DNA from 3 places in the Rossellomorea sp. GQ25 genome. Region 1 is predicted to be linked to each of the others. Evidence: riboswitches for the same ligand, from Rfam matches in the RefSeq annotation. Region 1 holds a riboswitch; each other region holds the start of a gene.

What was found. A riboswitch is a leader RNA that binds a small molecule or an ion and turns the genes downstream of it on or off. The one in region 1 is predicted to bind S-adenosylmethionine.
Region 2: another riboswitch for S-adenosylmethionine. It lies ahead of AC6CIB_RS04555 (methionine biosynthesis PLP-dependent protein); the one in region 1 lies ahead of metE (5-methyltetrahydropteroyltriglutamate--homocysteine S-methyltransferase).
Region 3: another riboswitch for S-adenosylmethionine. It lies ahead of AC6CIB_RS02015 (YezD family protein); the one in region 1 lies ahead of metE (5-methyltetrahydropteroyltriglutamate--homocysteine S-methyltransferase).

The regions. Positions count from the first base shown of each region.
Region 1 covers NZ_JCAXEQ010000009.1:11,115-14,377, reverse strand. The annotation lists gene metE (5-methyltetrahydropteroyltriglutamate--homocysteine S-methyltransferase) at 1-1,757, opposite strand, end outside; cobalamin riboswitch at 1,911-2,095, opposite strand; SAM riboswitch class I at 2,171-2,281, opposite strand; gene AC6CIB_RS20835 (hypothetical protein) at 2,378-2,575, opposite strand; gene thiC (phosphomethylpyrimidine synthase ThiC) at 2,553-3,263, opposite strand, start outside.
Region 2 covers NZ_JCAXEQ010000001.1:830,973-834,235, reverse strand. The annotation lists T-box leader at 1-147, shown strand, start outside; gene AC6CIB_RS04560 (tryptophan--tRNA ligase) at 208-1,206, shown strand; SAM riboswitch class I at 1,430-1,539, shown strand; gene AC6CIB_RS04555 (methionine biosynthesis PLP-dependent protein) at 1,633-2,754, shown strand; gene metC (cystathionine beta-lyase) at 2,747-3,263, shown strand, end outside.
Region 3 covers NZ_JCAXEQ010000001.1:368,213-371,475, reverse strand. The annotation lists gene cysP (sulfate permease) at 1-341, opposite strand, end outside; gene AC6CIB_RS02020 (phosphoadenylyl-sulfate reductase) at 357-1,055, opposite strand; gene AC6CIB_RS02015 (YezD family protein) at 1,155-1,310, opposite strand; SAM riboswitch class I at 1,397-1,502, opposite strand; gene AC6CIB_RS02010 (MaoC/PaaZ C-terminal domain-containing protein) at 1,666-2,067, opposite strand; gene AC6CIB_RS02005 (MaoC family dehydratase N-terminal domain-containing protein) at 2,064-2,513, opposite strand; gene fabG (3-oxoacyl-ACP reductase FabG) at 2,535-3,263, opposite strand, start outside.

The DNA of each region.
Region 1 (3,263 bases):
GACAGTGCGATTTGATTAGCAACTTCATATCGTGATACATCATTCCGAACAAATGACCAGTTTAGAATCGTGATAGGACCAGTTAGCATCCCTTTAACCGGTTTATCGGTTAATGATTGAGCATATACCGTTTCTTTAACGGTCATGGGTTCTTTATAATTCACATCTCCGTATATGAGTGGTGGCTTCACACATCTGGAACCGTAGGATTGTACCCATCCAAACTTCGTAAATTGAAAACCTTCTAATTTTTCACCAAAAAATTCAACCATATCCGTCCGTTCGAATTCACCATGTACAAACACATCAAGGCCTATTTGTTCCTGAATTTCAATCCAACGATTTATTTCTGCATGAATAAATTGCTGATACTCCCCATCAGAAAGTTCTCCCTTTCTCCATTTCAACCTCTCTCTTCTTACTTCCTGGGTTTGAGGAAAACTGCCGATTGTAGTAGTAGGTAGAAAAGGTAAAGAAAAGTACTTGGCTTGTTCCAGTTTACGAACATGGTAAGAATCCTTTCTCCCCACATTATTGGGATGCAATTTTTCAACCTCTTCCCGCACCTTACTATTATTGCGCAGTGGTGATTCGTTTAAATTCTTAATGCCTGTTACACTTTGTGCGATTTCTTCTTCAATGGTTTCAGATCCGTCACGAACCCCCTTTGTTAAAATAGTGATTTCATGTATTTTCTCATCAGCAAATGATAGAGCGTCAATGAGGGGTGTACCAAGTGTTTCTTCATTCTGCAAGGTTACTGGTACATGTAATAAACTGCATGATGGTTGTATGATCAAGCGATCGCTTGGAACATACCCTGCAATGAACGATAGAAGGGAATGGGTATCAGCAAGGTTACTCCTCCAAATATTTCTCCCATCAAGAATGCCGGCAGCCAAAATTTTATCCTTAGGAAAACCAAATTTCTTCAGCGCAGCCAAATTTTCTCCACGATCATGCACAAAATCTATCCCTATGCCATCTACCGGGAGGGTTAACACCCGTTGATACCTTTCCAAACTATCATAATAGGTTTGAAGGATGATTTTTAACCCGGGGCAGGACTCTTTAAGTGTTTGATAGACTTCTTTGAATTGCTCCATCTCTTCATCCCCGCTAGAGGTGCACAATATCGGTTCATCCATTTGTACCCACTCCACACCCTCTTCCTGTAATTCACGCAGTACTTCGGCATAAAGAGGGACAAATCGATCAACAAGGGTTTTATAATCCCCGGTTTCATACCCTTTAGACAACTTCACAAAAGTGAAAGGACCTAAGATAACCGGTTTACCTTCTATACCTAGTTTTTCTTTTGCCTCTCTAAAAAAAAGCAGGGGACGGTTTTCCACCAACTCAGGTACGATCCCATCAAGTTCAGGCACGAGATAGTGATAGTTGGTGTTAAACCATTTTGTCATTTCTAATGCCACCGTGTCCTTCGCGCCTCTAGCCATTTCAAAATACGTTTCAAGAGAGACCTTCCCCCCACTATAATGAAACCTCTTGGGAACCAAACCGAACATGACGGCTGTATCAAGCACATGATCATATAAGCTGAAATCTCCAACCGGAATCAAATCAATTCCCTGATCCCTCTGTTTCTTTACATGATTGATGCGAATTTCTTCCATTTGTTTCAAAAAGGTATCTTTTTCAATTTTCCCTCCCCAATACTGCTCTAGCGTCTTTTTCCATTCACGCTTCTCACCGATCCTTGGATATCCTAAATTTGAACTGATCACCTTACTCATTCATTCCTCACTCCTTATTTTGATATGATTGTCATCAACAAAAAAATCTCCCTTTCAAAATGAAAGAGAGATTCATACGCATCACTAACTGGAGTTGAGACAAGCTTTTTTTCTCAACACGTATTCCTCACCCCTCTCTATATCCACGTAGAGCATAAGCGCATACAACAGGCAGGTCTCCTGACTTAGGTTCATCGCTTCTTATCCCTTCCCATTTCAACAGAAATAGTGGTTGAATGATAAGTCGCTCCCCATCACAGTGGCGGGACCGTGCCGGATTTTCACCGGTCTTCCCTTTTAGCTGAGCATGACTCAGCACCTATTGCATTGGTCTATTTAATTTTCCTTCTTTCTTAAAAACGAAAAACCCTCTCTAACTACTATAGAGAGGGTTTCATGTTAATTAGAATCCTCTCTTATTTTCCAAAGCAATCTGCTTTGCAGGAATTAGCACCTTTTCAACACATCGGTTGAATGGTTGCCGGGTTTCACAGGGCCAGTCCCTCCACCACTCTCAATAAGAGTTAATATATATTCATTTACTATTCCGAAATTTGTAATAATCGTAGCACGGTAAATATAAGCTGTCAAAAGAAATTTAATCTCAAGATTGTATTTTCCTAATAATAGGTACTTTCTACATAATGACATTTGATGCATGACCTTGTTACTTCAGTCTCATAGAAGACATGCCTGCAATTGTCCTGAATGCTCTTCACTTCTTTTTCAAGTTGATTGATTCTCTGATTTAGTATGGATATTTCTTTCTTTAATTTGAGAACATGACAGACAGGTTTATCGATAGATGTTTGATCCATTTTCGACAAACTCCTTCGATTTTTCTATCAGTCCTCTTTCTATATCTTTTTGGGCATCATCAAGATTGGTTGCCTTCATTCCCCTGATATCATGTGAAATTCTCATTGAACAAAACTTCGGTCCACACATTGAACAAAAATGGGCCGTTTTTGCCCCCTCAGCAGGAAGAGTTTCATCATGATACTCTCTTGCACGCTCCGGATCCAGGGATAAATTAAATTGATCATTCCATCTAAATTCAAATCGAGCCTTAGAAACAGCATTATCTCTAACTTGTGCCCCTGGATGCCCTTTCGCTAAATCCGCTGCATGTGCTGCTATTTTATAAGCAATGACACCCTCTCTCACATCATCTTTATTCGGTAATCCCAGATGCTCTTTAGGTGTTACATAGCACAGCATAGCTGTTCCAAACCAGCCGATCATGGCCGCCCCTATGGCAGAAGTGATGTGATCATACCCCGGTGCTATATCGGTCGTTAATGGCCCCAATGTATAAAAAGGGGCTTCATGACAGATTTCCATTTGCTTATCCACATTCTCTTTAATCATATGCATCGGTACATGTCCAGGGCCTTCAATCATCACCTGTACATCATGCTTCCAAGCAATTTTGGTTAGCTCGCCTAATGTTTCAAGCTCTGCAAACTGCGCTTCATCATTCGCATCAGCTATTGACCCGGGCCT
Region 2 (3,263 bases), on a different contig from region 1:
TGAGCATCCAAGCTGAAAATAAGTAGGTTATGGCGAAGGGTCTCACCGATAAAAGAGACGATGTATCGAAGGCGACTTCTGTACAGATGAGTGCGTTTACACAATGTAAGCGAATGAAGGTGGCACCACGGGTTTCTCGTCCTTTTTCAGAGGATGAGAAGCCCTTTTTGTGTTTATTTTTATTATTTTTCAGCGGAGGGAATTGTTATGAAAAAACAAGTTCTGACTGGTATTAAACCAACAGGCCGTATTCATTTAGGGAATTATATTGGTGCAATCAAACCGGCATTACGATTGGCAGAGAATCAATCCTACAACACAGCTTATTTTGTAGCGGATTATCATGGTTTAACAAAAATACATGATCCGCATGAAATGAAACAACTATCTTATGGAGTGGCCGCAGCTTGGTTAGCATTAGGATTGAATCCTGAGAGGGCGGTCTTTTACCGTCAATCCGATGTACCTGAAATCTTTGAATTGAGCTGGATCCTGTCTTGTTTTGCACCTAAAGGATTAATGAATCGCGCCCATGCATATAAATCAATGGTTGAAGAAAATCATTCCGCGGGCAGGGAGGTGGATGCGGGCGTCAACATGGGATTATTCACCTACCCGATCTTGATGGCGGCAGATATCCTTCTATTCCAAACAGAACTGGTTCCTGTTGGGAAAGATCAAATTCAGCATGTTGAAATTGCAAGGGATATAGCAGAAACCTTTAATAAGCAATATGGAGAAACATTTGTCATCCCTGAATATATCATTCAAAAAGAAACTGCCGTTCTCCCTGGACTAGACGGTCGTAAGATGAGTAAAAGTTATAACAACACCATTCCATTATTTGAAGAACCAAAAAAGCTTCAAAAATTAATCAATAAAATCAAAACAGATTCTTCATCCCCGGAAGAGCCTAAGGATTCTGATTCATCAATCATATTTTCGCTCTATAAAGAATTTGCTACATCCGATCAAGTTGAAGAATTGAGAAGGAGATTTCAAGGAGGAATAGGATGGGGAGAAGCGAAAAAAGAGCTCTTTCAAGTCATGAATTCCTTTATCGAAGAACCGCGATCCAAATATGAAGAACTAATAGCACACCCCCAAAGGCTGGATGCCATTTTACAAGAAGGAGCCGAAAAAGCAAGAGAAAAAACGATTCCATTTATGAAGGAAATTAAAAGAAAAATAGGGATTTTTCATTAAATAAAAAATCGCTCTGTTAAGTTTTGTTGAATCCAATCTTTCATCTGCCGTTTGATTGGAGTGGAATGTGTGCGCCTCCTGCGGAATAGAGGGAGACGAAAAATGCCTCAAAAAAAGGCGTCACTACGTAAATTTTATTTTCGAATAATTCATAATTCTCATTGACATTTGTTCTCCTATGTTATAAGTTATGGGAAAGTTATTTTTCACAATATCATATAGTTTCTTATCAAGAGAGGTAGAGGGACTGGCCCGAAGACACCTCAGCAACCAGCCAAAGTTATAGGTATGGTGCTAATTCCAGCAAGTTGATGTCAACTTGGACGATAAGAGGGAGAACGAACGTACAAAACCTTCTTATTTTCATAAGAAGGTTTTTTTGTTTTTTCCCTTTTCGTTTTCAAGAAAGAAAAGGAGAGAAGAATATTGAAAAAACATATTGATACTTTGCTTGTCCAGGCAGGTAATCGGAAGGATCCTGCAACGGGTGCCGTCAGCCTGCCCATTCATCTATCGACAGCTTATGAACATAAAGGGATCGGCCAATCGACAGGCTATGATTACACGAGAACTGGAAATCCAACACGCAGCACCTTAGAGGAAGCTCTTACTCTATTGGAGGAGGGGTACAGAGGATTTGCCTTCAGTTCGGGGATGGCCGCGATTCAGGCAATCCTTGGCTTATTCTCAAGCGGGGATGAATTGATTGTATCGAAAGACCTTTACGGCGGAAGCTACCGTTTATTCCTACAGTATGAAGCGCAATATAGTATCAAATTTCATTTTGTTGACACAAGTGATGCTGGCTCCATAGAAGAACAAATTTCTAACAGAACCAAGGCCATTTTCCTTGAAACGCCAACCAATCCATTGATGAATGAAGCAAGTATTTCTGAGGTTGCTGGAATTGCCAAGCATAACGGATTGCTTTTAATTGTTGATAATACCTTCTACACCCCTGTTCTGCAAAAGCCTCTCACTGAGGGAGCAGACATTGTTATTCACAGCGCCACGAAATACTTAGGGGGCCATAATGACGTGCTGGCAGGTGTGGTGATCGTAAACACAGAGGAGTTGGCGGAAAAAATCTATACCATTCAAAATTCAATCGGCGCGGTTCTCGCACCATTTGATTGTTGGCTCTTATTAAGAGGGATGAAAACCCTTAGTCTCAGAATGGCTCAGCATGAAAAAAACGCAAGAAAACTAGCAAAATATCTTGAAGAGCATGAATGTGTAACGGACGTTTTATATCCGGGAAAAGGCGGCATGCTTTCCTTTCGTATCGCAAAGGAAGAATGGGTTGCTCCCTTTCTCCGCCACTTAAAAGTTATTACGTTTGCTGAAAGTTTAGGAGGGGTTGAAAGCTTTATCACCTATCCCGCTACCCAAACACATGCAGACATTCCTGTAGATGAACGAAATAAGTTGGGTATCTGCAACAGACTCCTGCGGTTTTCTGTAGGGATTGAATTTATTGATGACCTGATTGAAGACTTGGAGAATGTTTTTCATCAAATGGAAAAAGAGGTGCTTACGTATGAGTAAAAAACCATTTTCACTTCAAACGTCACTCATTCATTCTCACGGATTTGATAAAGAGACAGGAGCGGTCTCTACGCCGATTCAACATGCAACAACCTTTCATCAACAGGATTTTGATCAATATGGAACGTATGACTACAGCCGTTCGGGAAATCCGACGAGGGAAACCGTTGAAGAAACGATCGCCGAATTGGAAGGCGGGATAAGGGGCTTTGCCTTTTCATCCGGAATGGCGGCAATCTCCACAAGCTTCTTATTATTGTCGAGTGGAGACCACGTTCTCGTATCAGAAGAAGTGTACGGTGGGACATACAGAATGATTACCGAGGTCCTCACTAAGTTTGGGATTGAATACTCATTTGTGAACATGAAGGATTTACATGAAGTGGCTTGTTCAATCAAGCACAATACGAAAGTGATTTATATGGAGACACCATCCAATCCGCTTTTGAATATCACCGATATTGAAGGAGTCGTTAAGCTTGCCAAGGCGAATGGATGTTTAACGTTTC
Region 3 (3,263 bases), on a different contig from region 1:
CCAACGCCTACAACCGCTCCTACCGTTACTTCACTTGTAGACAGCGGGATTCCGATCACATTTGCCAGAAACAAGGATACGGTGGCGGATAACAAAATGATGACCACGATTTTGATGGAGAGTACATGTTCCGGGATAATCCCTGAACTAATGGTTTTAACTACTTCTCCACCACCTAAAACCGCTCCGCTCAGGACACCTGCAGCGCAGATCCATAAAGAATTCTTGATGTTTTTTATTGCTCCTGCACCATATGCAACCCCCATCGATGCTGCCGCTCCGCTGGCACCAATGTTCATAGCGAAGAACAAACTTATGATCAGGGCGAATATTTCAAGCAAAGAATGTCACCTCTTTTAATGAAGACCGCATTCAGTTTTCCCTTTTCCTTTCCATCTTCCGGAGCGGAGATCCTTTATGTCTATGGCTGGAGTTGTACAATGGAAGCATCCGATACTTGGATACCCCTGATCATGAAGTGGATTATAGGATAGGTTATGCTTATGGACATACCTCCAAATCTCCTTCCAGGTCCAGTGAATTAAAGGACAAATTTTAACTGATTGGAACTTGTCATCCTTATTGATGAATTCAACCTGACTTCTTGTAGGTGATTGTTCTCTTCTTAATCCTGAAATCCAGGCATTCCCTTTGGATAAGGAATCTTGTAAAGGGTCAAGCTTTCGAATTTGACAGCATTGGTTCGGGTTTCTCTCCCACAACTTATCTCCATATGTTACTGCTTGCTCTTGGAGCGTTAATTCAGGCTTTTTCATATGAATGGTGATACCAGGATATTTCTCCTTCACCTTTTCAATCGTTTCATAGGTTTCCTTGAAATGAACACCTGTATCAAGAAATACTATGGTTGCTTTCGGTTGTACTTTGGTTAGGAGATCGATTAATACGATCCCTTCTATGCCAAAACTGCATGCATATACGACACTTTCACCATAATGGTCATACGCCCACTCAAGGACGTTTAACGCTCCTTTATAGACCGGATCAATTTCAAATTGGATGGATGGTTTTTTCCAAGTTTGATAGGTTAACATGATACACCCCTTTCCCGCTCATCCAAACAAAAAGAGGCGATAACAAGATATAGGGATTTCCTTTATCTGTGTTATGCGCCTCTAGTTTGTCTAGTCAGCTTATTTAATTCGCACTTTCTCGTTTTTCTCCAATTGAATGACTTTACCGTCCTGAACCACAATGGTAATCGATCCAAAACTCATCGTCTTCAACATTGAAGTGATCTTCTCGACTACTACATCATTCTCTGCTTCTTGATTTTTTTCTTTAGCCACATGATTCCCCCCATTTTCATCTTATCCAGAAAAATCATGAATGAAAAAAACAACCCTCCATTTTGGAAAGTTGTTCAGGTAAGGATACCTTATCTTCCAAAATGACTTCACATTTTGCTGGAATTAGCACCTTACATAACGTAGGTTGCTGGGCTTCGCGGGGCCAGATCCCTCCACCACTCTGGATAAGAGTTATTAATTTTAATATTCTAAATAATATCATATTCTACAGAGAAGTCAACCCGAGTTTTTCGATCGGATTTATGTCTTTTGACTTATTTTTTTCAAAAAGCTTAATTCTCTTTATTTCTATTCGCTTTATAAACGCTATAGGACACTATTTTCATCTGAATGATCAAAATAATTGAAACATCAATTTACCTTCGATCACTTTCTTCTGATCCTGGTTGACGGCATAGACGTTAAAATGCAAGAGATTATCCTGTTTTTTTGATACTTCTGCAATCAATGTAATGACATCGTCCAAGAAAACCATCCCTTTAAAGCGGACGGTGTACTCTTTGATAAATCCTTCTTCATAATGATCACTAAAAAGCTTGGAGATATTGCCCATTGTCCACATGCCATGAGCAATGATTCCTGGAAGCCCCAGTTTAAGGGCTTCCTCATCGATCGTATGAATGGGGTTATAATCCCCCGATGCTCCTGCATATTTGATTAAGTCGATTCTCGAGACTGGAGCTAATTCAACAAAGGGAAGGGTTTCATCTATAGTAAGGGATGATAGTTTAGTCATTTTCCCAACCTCTCTCTAACCGTTTCAGTGATAATGACAATCGCCTCAGAGGTGAAAATCCTATTCCCTCCAGAATCTTCACCGATGTCTTCTATCACAAGAAAACCAAGTGTTCCACCCGATCCTTTCCGCTCATAGTAATCTTTTATCTCCGTATAACACTGAATCCTTTCCCCGACCTTCAGTGGTCTTTCATAGTGAAAAGATTGTTCCCCATGAATTAACCCGACGTTCGGTAAATGAAAACCTTCAATCGTTCCGTAGTCGAACACTCTAGGAAAAGTGGGGGGAGCGATATTCCCCCTGTATCTAGACCGTTTACCTGCTTCTTCATCCACATAAATGGGACGTGGATCACCGATGGCTTCGGCAAACTTACGGACCGCTCCATTTTCAACACAATTTTCTATGGAAGTTGAACGTTTACCAATATAAGATTGAAACATATCCTTCACCTCTTTCTCCCTTTAGGCTTTCGGCCCTCCAGCTACGTAGAGGACTTGTCCATTAACGAATGACGATCTTTCATCCGCAAAAAACGCCACTGCATTCGCTATATCTTCCGGCTGCCCGCTTCTTCCTACAGGAATTCCTTGAAGACTCGCTTCCACCAGTTGTTCAAAGGTAATCCCGATTCGCTTCGCCGTTTCTCTAGTCATTTCCGTTTCTATGAATCCGGGGGCTACTGCATTGGTCGTAATCCCCAGAGGACCAAGCTCTATTGCCAAAGTTTTCGTTAAGCCTTGAAGACCTGCTTTAGCCGTAGCGTAATTTGCCTGTCCCCGGTTACCAAGTGCAGATGTAGAAGAGATATTAATCATACGGCCATACCTGTTCTTCACCATATAACCTTGCGCTGCTTTCGCTACGTTAAATGATCCTTTCAAATGCACATCCATGACCGTTTGCCAATCTGTATCGGTCATTTTAAATAGCAGGTTGTCTCTGATGACTCCTGCATTGTTGACGACTATATCAACGGAGCCGAAAGTTTCAAAGACTTCGTTGACGGCCTCTTCTACTTCCTTGAATTCTATTACATTCGCAACTCTTATAAATATTTTATACTCTCCCAATTCCTTACTGACTTCCATCAGTGCCTCTTCATTCACGTCAATGATGGCAACCTTTGCCCCTTCTTCTGCAAAGAGCTTGGCAATCGCTTTACCGATCCCCCGACTCCCGCCTGTTACTAA